2 regions of the Microbulbifer sp. CnH-101-G genome follow, and region 1 is predicted to be linked to the other one. Evidence: predicted binding sites of a transcription regulator. Region 1 holds the regulator's gene; the other holds the start of a gene.
The links. The regulator LexA, encoded in region 1, represses DNA repair genes until DNA is damaged. The targets are predictions, from matches to a motif close to ACTGTNTNTANANACAGT.
Positions count from the first base shown of each region.

Region 2: ACJJID_RS11185 (PA0069 family radical SAM protein) is a predicted target of LexA. The motif match lies at 3,955-3,972, and genes of this name have one in related genera.

Region 1 is NZ_CP174292.1:1,317,343-1,323,444, forward strand. Features, by position in the region: gene topA (type I DNA topoisomerase) at 1-1,652, shown strand, start outside; gene ACJJID_RS05940 (DUF6586 family protein) at 1,653-2,141, shown strand; gene ACJJID_RS05945 (hypothetical protein) at 2,244-2,498, shown strand; gene lexA (transcriptional repressor LexA) at 2,591-3,196, opposite strand; gene ACJJID_RS05955 (LOG family protein) at 3,374-4,021, shown strand; gene ACJJID_RS05960 (class I adenylate-forming enzyme family protein) at 4,232-5,794, shown strand.
Region 2 is NZ_CP174292.1:2,550,062-2,556,163, forward strand. Features, by position in the region: gene ACJJID_RS11160 (LysE family translocator) at 628-1,242, opposite strand; gene ACJJID_RS11165 (hypothetical protein) at 1,384-1,860, shown strand; gene ACJJID_RS11170 (hypothetical protein) at 1,912-2,394, shown strand; gene ACJJID_RS11175 (DUF1737 domain-containing protein) at 2,474-2,674, shown strand; gene ACJJID_RS11180 (epoxide hydrolase family protein) at 2,709-3,857, opposite strand; gene ACJJID_RS11185 (PA0069 family radical SAM protein) at 3,985-5,073, shown strand; gene ACJJID_RS11190 (GIY-YIG nuclease family protein) at 5,153-5,431, shown strand; gene tmpT (thiopurine S-methyltransferase) at 5,465-6,102, opposite strand, start outside.

The sequences.
Region 1 (6,102 bases):
AGTCGGCCCGGCAATATATCGGTGAGAATTTCGGCGATAAGTATTTACCGGAAAATCCCAATAGCTATAGCAGCAAAGAGGGGGCGCAAGAAGCGCACGAGGCAATACGCCCCTCCGATGTCCGTGTCGCCCCTAATATGCTTTCCGGTATGGAGCGCGATGCAGAGCGGCTTTACAACTTGATTTGGCAGCAGTTTGTTGCCTGTCAAATGACCCCGGCGAAATACACTTCAACCTCTATTGTGGTGAGCGCTGGTGAATTTGAGTTGCGTGCTCGCGGCCGGGTGATTCGCTTTGATGGCTTTCTCAAGGTCGCGCCTCCGGCAGGTAAAAAAGATGAGGATCTAGTACTGCCTGATGTGAAGGTGGGTGAAAAGCTCTCACTAGAGCAGCTAGACCCGAAACAGCACTTCACGAAACCGCCAGCTCGCTTTAGTGAGGCTGCCCTGGTAAAAGAGCTGGAGAAGCGCGGTATTGGCCGACCCTCGACCTATGCCTCGATCATTTCTACCATTCAGGATCGTGGCTATGTGCGGCTAGAGAACCGCCGTTTTTATGCGGAAAAAATGGGTGATATTGTCACCGACCGTCTCAGTGAAAGTTTTAAAAACCTGATGGACTACGGTTTTACCGCAAACCTGGAGGAATCCCTGGATGCGGTCGCCGACGGCGATAAAGGTTGGAAGCAGCTGCTTGATGAGTTTTATCAGGACTTCTCTTCGCGACTGGAAAAGGCTCAGTCCAGCGATGCGGGTATGCGTCGCAACACGCCGACGGATACCGATATTGAATGCAGTAAGTGCGGTCGCCATATGCAGATTCGTACGGGTTCTACCGGTGTTTTCCTGGGTTGCTCCGGTTATGCGCTGCCTCCTAAGGAGCGTTGCACCAATACAATGAATCTGGTTTCCGGTGATGAGGCGATAGACGCAGATAAGGATGAGGATGCAGAAACCCGTCAGCTGCGGGAGAAGCGCCGTTGTCCCAAGTGCGGCACGGCGATGGATAGCTATCTGCTCGATGAGCATCGCAAACTGCATATCTGTGGTAACAATCCGGACTGTAATGGATACGAGGTGGAGCAGGGCACGTTCAAAATCAAGGGTTATGACGGCCCGATTATTGAGTGTGATAAATGCGGGAGCGATATGCAGCTGAAGTCTGGCCGCTTTGGTAAATATTTTGGCTGTACTAATGAAGCTTGCAAGAACACCCGTAAGTTGCTGAAAAATGGCCAGCCGGCACCACCGAAGATGGATCCGGTGCCCATGCCTGAGTTGGCATGCCAGAAGGTTGAAGACCATTACATTCTCCGTGATGGTGCCTCCGGGTTATTCCTGGCTGCCAGTCAGTTCCCAAAAAACCGTGAGACCCGCGCACCGCTGGTCAAAGAGTTGCTACCTCACCAAAGTGAGATCGATCCCAAGTACAGTTTCTTGTTCTCTGCACCTGCACAGGATGATCAGGGACGGGATACCGTGGTTCGCTTTAGTCGCAAGACCCAAGAGCAATATGTCCAGTCCGAGGAGGATGGAAAGGCGACGGGTTGGAAGGCTTTCTATAGGGATGGCGCCTGGAAGGTTGAGGCGGCAAGTAAGTCTACTGCAGCGAAGAAAAAGCCTGCAGCGAAGAAAGTGGCGGCAAAAAAATAAATGAGCAATCCCTACACTGGCCTGGTTACATCCGCGCTACGCAAGAGCCAACTGCTTGCCACCAGTAGTTTTGACTCTGCTATTCAGCGAATGGCTCTTGAGGAAGGCGCCCTGTTGCAATTGTGGAAAGCTTACCGGGCCTTCCTAGCTGAGCTTTCCCATCAATTGCAACTGGGGTTTGAGCCTGAGTCCCTGCAGGTTATTGTGGATAGCCTGCACAGCCAGGGGAAAGCCAGCCTTGAAGTAAGGGAATTGCAGTTGTTGGTCTCAGAGCCGGGGAGTTGGCTGAGCGAGTTTTTACGCGCATGGCATCAACTCTTGCGGCTACCTCCGCTTGCGGAAGATAAGGGGCAGGGCGGCAATCTGATACCAGCGCACAATGTCGCGGGCCCTGTGGCTGTTGATCTTTCCTTCGAAGTGCTGCTCAAATGGCACGCTGCATTAAGTGAGTTGGTACGCAGGCAGCGTACCAATCTTGAGGAGTGCTGAGACTCCTCGCTCCCTTTCTGTCTATCTGTTTGCACCCACTGAAACTTCTAAATTGCCTGTGGTACACTGGGCGCAAACTGATGTGCAGTGAAGGGAAAGCTAATGTCCTCCGAAACTTTTGAAATTATCGAGTTGGCCAATGGCGATGTGGCTCTGCGCCGCGCCGGTCACGAGGAGGACCCTCTGGTGAGTATTCGTTTCTCAGCCGAGAGTCTCCAATTTTTACGAAAGCACAAAGTAGCAGTGGCTCGGGCAATGCTGGAAGCGGGCATAGAAGCCGTGCAGAATCTTGACGACCTGGAGCCTGGTTACTTCGAAGAGGAAGAATCAATGCCGGTTAACCATACGATTCATTGATCTAATCTATGGTAAGGTGAGCAGGTAAAAGTGTTTCAACAGCGGCTTAAAGCCGCTGTTGTTGTATATGGACATTGGTAAACTGTTTATTCTTAAGGGGTTTGGCGAATCACGCCCACCGCGAGTCCTTCAATTACAAAGTTCTTATCCCGCATATCCACCTGGATAGTCTCAAAGTCTTCGTTTTCGGGTAGTAGTTGCACAGTTGCCTGATTGCCTTTGCGGCGGAAGCGTTTAACAGTTACTTCATCATCAATCCGGGCAACCACAATCTGCCCATTTCTGACTTGCTCGGTTTTCTGCACGGCCAGCAGGTCCCCATCGAGAATACCTGCGTTGCGCATACTCATGCCATGCACCCTGAGCAAATAATCTGCCGGCGGGTGAAAGAAGCTGGCGGGCAGGTCGCAATAATCCTCTATATGCTCTGTGGCCAGAATAGGGTTGCCTGCAGCGACACGTCCTATGATGGGAAGACCGGATTGGTGATCTGGAATTCGAATGCCCCTGGAGGCGCCGGCGACCATCTCAATGGCCCCTTTTCTCGCCAATGCTTTGAGGTGTTCCTCTGCGGCATTGGGTGAGCGAAAGCCCAGTTCCTGGGCAATTTCTGCGCGGGTGGGGGGGTAGCCTGTGTCATCCAGGTAGGTTTTGATCAGCTCTAATACTTGAGTCTGACGTGCGGTGAGATTGGTCATAGATTTACCTAGAGTTTCTGTATTTTTATACAGTTGCTGGGATTATATACAGATTTTAGGTTTGCGCAAACCCGCTCCTTGCCTCGATTCAAGCTGCTACATTGATTAAGAAAACAGTGAGTGAAAAAAAGAGTAGTTGAAAGAGCTGACAGCACGAGAGAACAAGGGAGAACAATAATGCTTGATGCAAAGATGCCCGAGGCTTGGAGGGTTCTGCGTATACAGTCGGAATTAGTTGATGGGATTGAGCGTCTAATTGCACTAAAAGGGGCTGTAACGGTTTTTGGTGGCGCGCGTTTCACAGAGGATAGTTTGGAATACCAGCAGGGAGTAAAGCTTGGAGGGCTTTTGGCTGCCGAGGGGATACCGGTAATCACCGGTGGTGGCCCAGGCCTTATGGAGGCGTGTAATCGAGGGGCTTTTGGGCAGTCTGGCCCCTCAATTGGATTAAATATTGAACTCCCTTTTGAGCAGGCAGCCAATCCGTATCAGGATATTAGTTTGAACTTTCGTTATTTCTTTGTGCGGAAATTTATGTTTGTTAAGCATGCCGCCGGTTTTGTTGGCCTAGCTGGAGGCTACGGCACTCTGGATGAATTGTTTGAGGCCTTAACGCTTGTGCAAACACAAAAAGTAAGGCGATTTCCTATAGTGCTGGTTGGGGAGCGCTATTGGGGTGGGTTGTACAATTGGTTAGTGGATACAGTGCTGGAAAAAGGTTGTATTGATTCAGGTGATCTCGATTTATTCCATATCGTGGACACCGTTGAAGAGGCTGTACACTTGATTTTGAAGTATGTGCGCGGCAGAGAAAGTCAAAAATAATTTAAAAAATTGTAAGTTTCTGTTGGGGGTAAAGATGTTTGGCTATTGCCAATCGTATACTCTCCTTTGATCACCAGGTGCCAGTTTCAGCGGTTTGTAATGCGTGTCAGGCTGATTAATGAGCCTGCTATTATTCTTATATTTGATCGCTTGTAATTAGGGGTATTTTTACTTATTAGCTAGCCTGTATTCTCAATAGGACGCCAAACTGTGCCGATTTATGGAGACCCCCTACCAAAGCCCGCGGACTTGAAGAATCTCTTACAGGTCGCACTAGACAGTAAGCCAGATGAGATAGCACTACTTTGCGGCAGTCGAGCGTGGACCTGGCGAGAATTGCAAAGAGATATTGATACTTTGGCTGAGAGGCTGGTAGCGAAGGGTTTTCGTCAAGGTGAACGGTTTGCATCTTTGATGCCGAACCGAGGCGAAATGCTCATTTTTTTTCTCTCATGCATCAAGCTAGGGCTAGTTGCAGTTCCATTAAACTATCGCTACACCTCAGCCGAAATTGATCGTGCTCTTGAAGTGAGTGGCGCAGTAGCCTTGTGCGTAGGTGAGGAGCGTAGAGAGGATATTCGATCTAATAAATCTGTTGGCGGATTGAGTAAAGGTATTCTTATTTTTGAGAGTGCTCTTGAAAATACCTGGAATTTTGAAAGTTTGGTTGATTCTGGATTGCCAGCGGTTGGGCCTCCTTCATCAGATTTAGAGGATTGTGCATTCCTTTTCTTTACATCCGGCAGTACCGGAGAGCCGAAGGGTGTCACACACAGTCAGTTTTCTTTTGGGTCTATTGTGGCAAGTTTCGCTGCTGCTTTAAATCTATCACACAATGATGTTGTTTTACCTGGAGCCTCTATTGCACATGTGGGGTCACTTTCAACAGCCATGGCTGCATTTTCTGTAGGTGCAATGGTTGTCATTCCTCAAAGTTTTGAGGGGCCAGAAATTCTTTCCTTATTGCGATCTCACCGGCCAACTGTGCTGGTGATGATTCCCGCAGCTTTTATCTCGATGGAGCGCAACCATGATGCAAGGCGTGAAGACTTCGCGTCACTTCGATTGTGTGTTACTGGTGGTGATAAATTTCCGCTCAATCTTGCAGTTGAATTTGTCCGCAAGACTGGTCTGATGATCCAGGAGACTTATGGGCTCACAGAGGCTCCAGATTGCCTTTTCAATCCTTCCAGCTCAATAGAGAAGGCTGGGTCCGTTGGGAAAGTTTCCCCAGGTTATATTGCTTGCTTACGTGATGACGAGGGGAGGGAGGTTGCCTCTGATACAGATGGTAACCTCTGGCTCAGTGGAGCGCCGGTGATGACTGGTTATTGGGCTAATTCTGGAGTAACTCGAACGGTGCTTGAGAATGGCTGGTTTGATACCGGTGATATTATGCGTGTCGATTCTCATGGTTATTTTTGGTTTCGTGGTCGAAAAAAGCAGATTATCGTCCGAGATGGCTCAAACCTCTCACCCCAGGAAATTGAAGAAGCTGTTATGGAGCATCCAGCGGTTGATCTCGCTGGAGTAGTTGGCGTTCACAATGATCTTCATGGAGAGGATGTGTGGGCTTTTATTACGCTGAAGAGCGGTGTCACTGCGCCAAGTGTTGAGGGTGTTATTGATTGTGCGAGAGAGCGTGTCGGTTACAAGGCCCCTGAAGTGATAATAATCCTGGATAGTATGCCTCTCAATCCCACTGGCAAAATTGATAGGGCAGCACTAAAAAAGCTTGCAGGAGAACAATTATCGATTAGTCAAAAAAAGTGAATGCCGCGAAGTGGTTTGTCGCTACAGATTAAATTTTTTCAATTTATGGCTGTTTCGTAGGGTATTTTAGCTCTGCCTTAAAGGTTGTATTTTTAATTGATAGCTGCAATTCAGATGGACTTGGGCCGCAAAGATGGGTTGCCTCAGCCGTTTCTTTTGTTCATGTGTTCATGTGTTCATGAATTCATGTCTCTGAGTTGATTTAACCTTTCTTGGCCCCTCTATCTATCGGGTAGCCTCTCAAAGCACTTATCTTAAAGTTGCAGTATTCAGGCGGAGGTATTAGCAGTTGTTCTGCACCAGTGGTT
Region 2 (6,102 bases), 1.2 Mb from region 1:
ATCAAATAATGAAACCAACTTCGAGACTGCTTCACAATTAGAACGCTCACTAAAAAGGGTGGTGGTTTGTACACAATCTGCTAGGGGGTGCAATAGTTGTTGGCAAGAGAGGACTGGCTGAAAGGCATCACTATATGGAAGCCCACAGACACCAATATAACTGGCTACCTGGATGACACCTATCGACCAATCAGTCATTGCCGCCAGCTATCCTTTCTCCGTACCCAGTAGTAAATTTCGAACATATTTTGGTTCCCACAACCCTAATCAGTAATGGCAAATAGATACCCGATTAGTATAGGAAACGAGGAGGATTTACACGGCGGTGTAGGAGATCAACAATAGCTGTAGATTATAAAAACTTATTTGTCTAGCAAGATATAAACATTATCAAAAAATAGCCTATACAACCTATCTTGCAACCGATCAAATAACGGACCTTCTAACCGAAGCGCCCAATAAAATAACAAAAAATAAGCACGGTGATACACGGCGCACCTCCTGATAGTTGCCCCCCCTTTCTTTTTCGACAGGAATCACCAAAAATTTGGGGACGTGATCCTTCACATCTATCTAAGCGAACAAAAGGGGCTCCGCGAAAAAAGGGGGATATCCAGACTGAATCAGTCAGAGGGCTTGCTGGCCAGGTAAGAAATGTGAATACAGTAAATATACCGCACATAAAATTAACAGCCCACCCATGACCAGATTAAACCGTTTTATTCTAGAGGTTCCGCCCAGCAGATGTCGAATTTTATCTCCAGCAAAAGCCCATAGAGTCAGCGACGTATAACAAACCCAAAAGTAAACAAACACAAAGTAAACCAGGCTTAACTGACTGTGAGGACTGGAAAACAAAGCAACACCGGATACACAAGCAATCCATGCTTTTGGATTTAACCATTGCAGAAGAAAACCCTCGTGAAAACGCGGCAGAGATCTTTCATCAATCGCTATTTCCTCAGCAGGGGCACTGGCAATTTTATACCCCATATAGATTACGTATAGCGATCCAGCTATGGCTAGGTAGTGTAATAGCTGTGGATAGCTCTCCAGTATTTGGTAAAACCCAAAACCAATTGCGGCAAGTAGTAGTGTAAAACCGATTGTTGCTCCCGACACAAATGGGATGGTGCGAGCGAAACCATGTTGCACTCCAGATGAAACGATCACCATATTGACAGGGCCTGGTGTAATCGACATGGTCAATGAAAATCCAAACATAGCCAGGAACAAGGACATGTTTACTCCACAGTAGTAATTAAATTATTATTTCAAAGTAAGTCGCTATTGAGGCTGTCAATCAAAAAATCACAATCGGCCAGCTTAAGCCATTATCGGCTCTAAAGATGACTCCGGGCAATTCACACCAAGGGTTTCAAGTTGAAAAAATTCATTTTACTGGCAATTTTGTTGATATGTACCAACTTTCATGTCTATGCGAAAACCTCGACAGAAGAGCATATTACAGGATTCATTAAAGAACTCTCTTCGAATAACATAAAAGGAACAGCCTCTCGATTCTTCACAGAATCTCCCCATTTTATTTTTGGCCCTCGTATCCTCACCCCGAAAGATTCTGAGCAAGTGGAGAAAGTACTCTCTGAGATACACGATGCCCTGGCAAAGAAAGGCTATATGAATTCAGAAATTCTTAATTTTGAGCACATTTTCAGGGTGGGAACATGTCAGTTACTACGATATTACTTAAACGCTACACCTCAGAAGGACTGCTTTTGGGTTACCAGTGCAGCACTTATACATTGGCAGACACTTCAGAAGGCTGGAAAATCCTATCATGGCTTCCCTCAGAACCTAAAGATAATACACGATGCTTTGCTAGTGAAAGCTAATACCTAGGCTAATTGGTAATACCGATCCATACAGGCCAATTAAAAGGCGTTTAAAGTAATGGCAAACAGTGAAATACAAGCAATTCTTACACAGCTGTACCAAGTTATCTCTGGCCCCGAAGGGTTTACTCGTGACTGGAAAAGACAGCAGGAACTATTTGCGCCCTACGCCAAAGTGATTCGTACCTCTATAGACAGTCAAGGCAATCCCCAGGCACTGGTTTTAAGCATTCAGGATTATCCTGAAAACTTTCAGCGGTTAGTTGGAAACGCAGCTTTTTATGAGGTAGAAACTCACAATATTATCGAGTCATTTGGCAACATTGCCCACGCTTTCAGTACCTATGAAGCCTGGAGAGATAGTAAAAAAACTCAGTTTATCAAGCGAGGGATCAACAGCATTCAACTCTACAACGATGGCCACAGATGGAAAATAGTCAATATGATCTGGGATGATGAGCGACCAGGGTTAATCATGCCCGCCAAATACAATCCTTCAACTAAAACTCAAAGTATACCCAGTAGCCATCCAATAGTCTGAACCAAGGATTTCCTAGCTAAAAGACTCTGCTTGTTTAAATATTTTCGGATGCAAGCAACCTCTCTAAAGAGTATTACCTATGAAACTTTACCGATTGCTTACCGGACCAGATGATTCCAATTTCTGTTTACGTGTTACCGAGGCGCTTAACAATGGGTGGGAACTTTATGGAAACCCAACGTTCACCTCTAATGGAGAGAGCACTCTTGCGGGTCAAGCTATTATCAAGGAGGTTGCAAATGAGGACTTTAAAGGAAATATCTCACTAGGGGATTATTAGGTTCTTTGAGAAGGTGAGAAGGGGCTTTTGAGCCCTATAATAGGCTTCTCTTCCAAGCTCTAATTTCCTCGACGTAGAGATCTGGCTGTTCAAAAGCGGAAAAGTGCCCTCCCTGCTTCAAGTGATTCCAATAGCAAATATTGTTATAACGACCTTCAGCCCATGAGCGGGGAATTCTCACTATCTCTCCCGGGTAAATACTGACCCCGGTTGGCAATTGCACTACCTTATCCTGATCAGGACCGTAAGGGATATCGAAGCTTTCCCAGTATAATCGAGAAGAAGAAGCCGCTGTGTTTGTCAGCCAATAGAGCATGATATTGTCCAACAATTCATTTCTGGTAAAAATGCTCTCCAAAGTGCCCTGGCAATCGGTCCACAGATGGAATTTCTCCAATATCCAGGCAGCCTGACCTATAGGCGAATCCGCAAGGCTATATGCCAATGTTTGAGGGCGAGTACTCTGCTCCTTGGCAAAACCTGAATCCCACCGATTGAAAAATCGTATTCCGGCCAGAGCCTCTCTCTCCTCCTCACTGGGCTTTATCAGGGCGTCAGCGGTTGGCTCCTCTTTGGGATTGTTGATATGTATAGCTTTGCATGCGCCCCGGTTCTGAATGCCAATCTCAGTAGTCACCGACCGCCCCCAATCTCCTCCCTGGGCCAAGTAGGATTGATACCCCAGTCGATTCATCAAAGTATCCCAGGCTGTGGCAATTCTGGGCACACCCCACCCCGTTTTTACGGGCTTACCGGAGAAGGCGAAACCGGGCAGAGATGGGCATACCACATGGAAGGCATCCTCGGCATTTCCAGCAAATTGGGTTGGCTCCGTCAGAGGCCCTATTACTTTAAGAAATTCAACAAAGGAGCTGGGCCAACCATGGGTGATCACAATTGGCGTGGCACTGCTATGGCTGCTCTTTACATGGATGAAATGAATATCTAAATCGTGAATAGTCGTGGTAAACTGGTCATATTGATTCAGCCTCTGCTGGGTGGCAAACCAGTCATACTCATTTAACCAGTAGTCGCATAAATCCCTGAGGTAATCCAGAGGGACACCTTGGCCCCAACCATCTACGGTTTGCGCCTCAGGCCAGCGGGCTTCCCTCATCCGCCGATGCATATCTGCCAATTGCGATTCCTGTATATCAATACTGAAAGGTTTGACTTGCGCCATTCGTCGATATCTTCCTTAAAAATAATGACTGAGTAGCCGCTGATAGATAATCACAAAATATGATTGGGCATTGCTTTGTACCAAATCGCAATCGTAAACTGTACAAACATACAGCCCATTAGTTCCAATGAAAAAAATAGAACCAGACAAGCCACAGCCCTTTCATAAAGGGCGCGGAGCCGCCAGTAATATCACTGGTCGTTTTGCCGAGTACACCAGTTCGCGGGAGAGCGATGGTTGGCAAACAGAGGCTGAGCCCCTTGAGCGGCTGCTGACTACCGCCATTGAAGAGAAGGCCAAGTCGATTATCGCCACCAATCAGTCGCCTGATATCCCCTTTACCCAGTCTATCAACCCTTACCGTGGCTGTGAGCATGGCTGTGTCTATTGCTACGCGAGACCAGCTCACGCCTATATGGATCTTTCCCCTGGGCTCGACTTCGAAAGCAAGATCTTTTTTAAGGCGAACGCTCCCAGATTGTTGGAACAGACACTACGCAAGCCCAGCTATGTATGCAGCCCCATAGCCCTGGGCGCAAATACCGACCCCTATCAACCACTGGAGAAGGAAAAGGGGATAACCCAGGCACTGCTTGAAGTTATGCAGCAGTTTCGACAACCGGTCACCATTGTCACTAAGAGCCAGCTGATTTTACGGGACCTCCCCATCCTGGCGGAAATGGCACAGGACAACCTCGCCCAGGTGGCAATTAGTGTGACTACCTTGGATAGGGACCTCAAAAGGAAACTGGAGCCACGTACCGCGGGACCTTCTGCCCGCCTGCGCACAATTGAACAATTGAGCAAGGCTGGGATACCAGCTGCCGTACTTGCCGCTCCAATGATTCCGGCACTCAACGACTATGAACTGGAAGCGATTTTAAAAGCTGGGCGGGGCTCAGGTGCCGAGAGGGCAGCCTATATCCTCCTGCGACTCCCCCATGAAGTGGCACCACTTTTCCGCGAGTGGTTAGCGCTACATTACCCACAAAGAGCCGACCATGTGATGAGCCTGGTACAACAAAGCCGCGGTGGGCGGGATTATCAAAGTGACTTTTCCCAGCGCCGAACGGGTACAGGAGTTTTCGCCCAGTTACTCCGTCAACGGTTTATTGTCGCCATCAGGAAATTGGGGTTAAATCACCGGCGTCTATCACTAGATAGCAGCCAATTTAAGCCGCCTCCTCTAGCCGGTGAGCAGCAGAGTCTCTTTTGAAAAGGCCGTGGTTTTAACAAAAAAGCCTATTAACTAAAGAGGAACCGAGGGAAATCCCTCTAAGCGGGCAATATTTTTGATGGAATCCTGGTTTGTTTATTTAATCCGCACTTCCAGTGGTACGCTTTACACGGGAATCACTAAAGATATTCAACGGCGATTTGCCGAGCACAGTAACGGCGGTACCAAGGCAGCCAAGGCCCTTCGCGGCAAAGGACCTCTCACACTCGAATACCAGGTAAAAACTCGAGACAAGTCCTCGGCGCTAAAATTGGAAATCGCCATCAAGAAATGGCCCAAGCAAAAAAAAGAAGCGCTCATTGCCGGGGCCCTGGAATTACCAATATTACTCGACTAATCAATCACTAAGGTTTTGCCAGGCTGTGGGTTGCTAGCGTTTACTGAGCAGCCAAGCCACTTCTCTTGCAGGCACAAGGCCTTTCAAGCCACCGGGTACATCCCTAGAGGCCAACATCTTCACTTGATATTCCTCATCGTAGCGATCAAAAATTTCCTGGGAGCTGATAGAAAAAGGAGGACCGGCTAACTCAGACTGTTCATACTCAAAGGAAATTAATAACTGAGGGGCCACTTTTGTAATGGCCATTAGATGCTGGGTATATCCAGGGCGAATATCTTGCGGTAACGCCACCAGGGCAGCACGATCATAAATGCCATCGACTTCCTGCAGTATTTCCTCACTCAGATCAAAAATATCCCCGACAAAAATGTCGATATTTTTTGCCTTGTAGTGTTTAATGCTGTCAAGCTGATCGATTTCGGGGGTGAGTTCCATTTCCTCAAAAAGCTGTTGTACCGCCATTTCACTCAATTCAGCCCCGGCAACACGATAGCCCTCGGAAAGTAACCAACCGATATCACGGGTTTTGCCACAGAGAGGAATAAAAACTCTATCCCCTTTGGACAGGCAAAGCTGTGAAAAAAATTCAGACAGCAAAGAGTTTCCAGAGGCTTCATGAAAGCCTATATCATTTTTCTTCCACTTATCATGCCAATATGTCGCTTCCA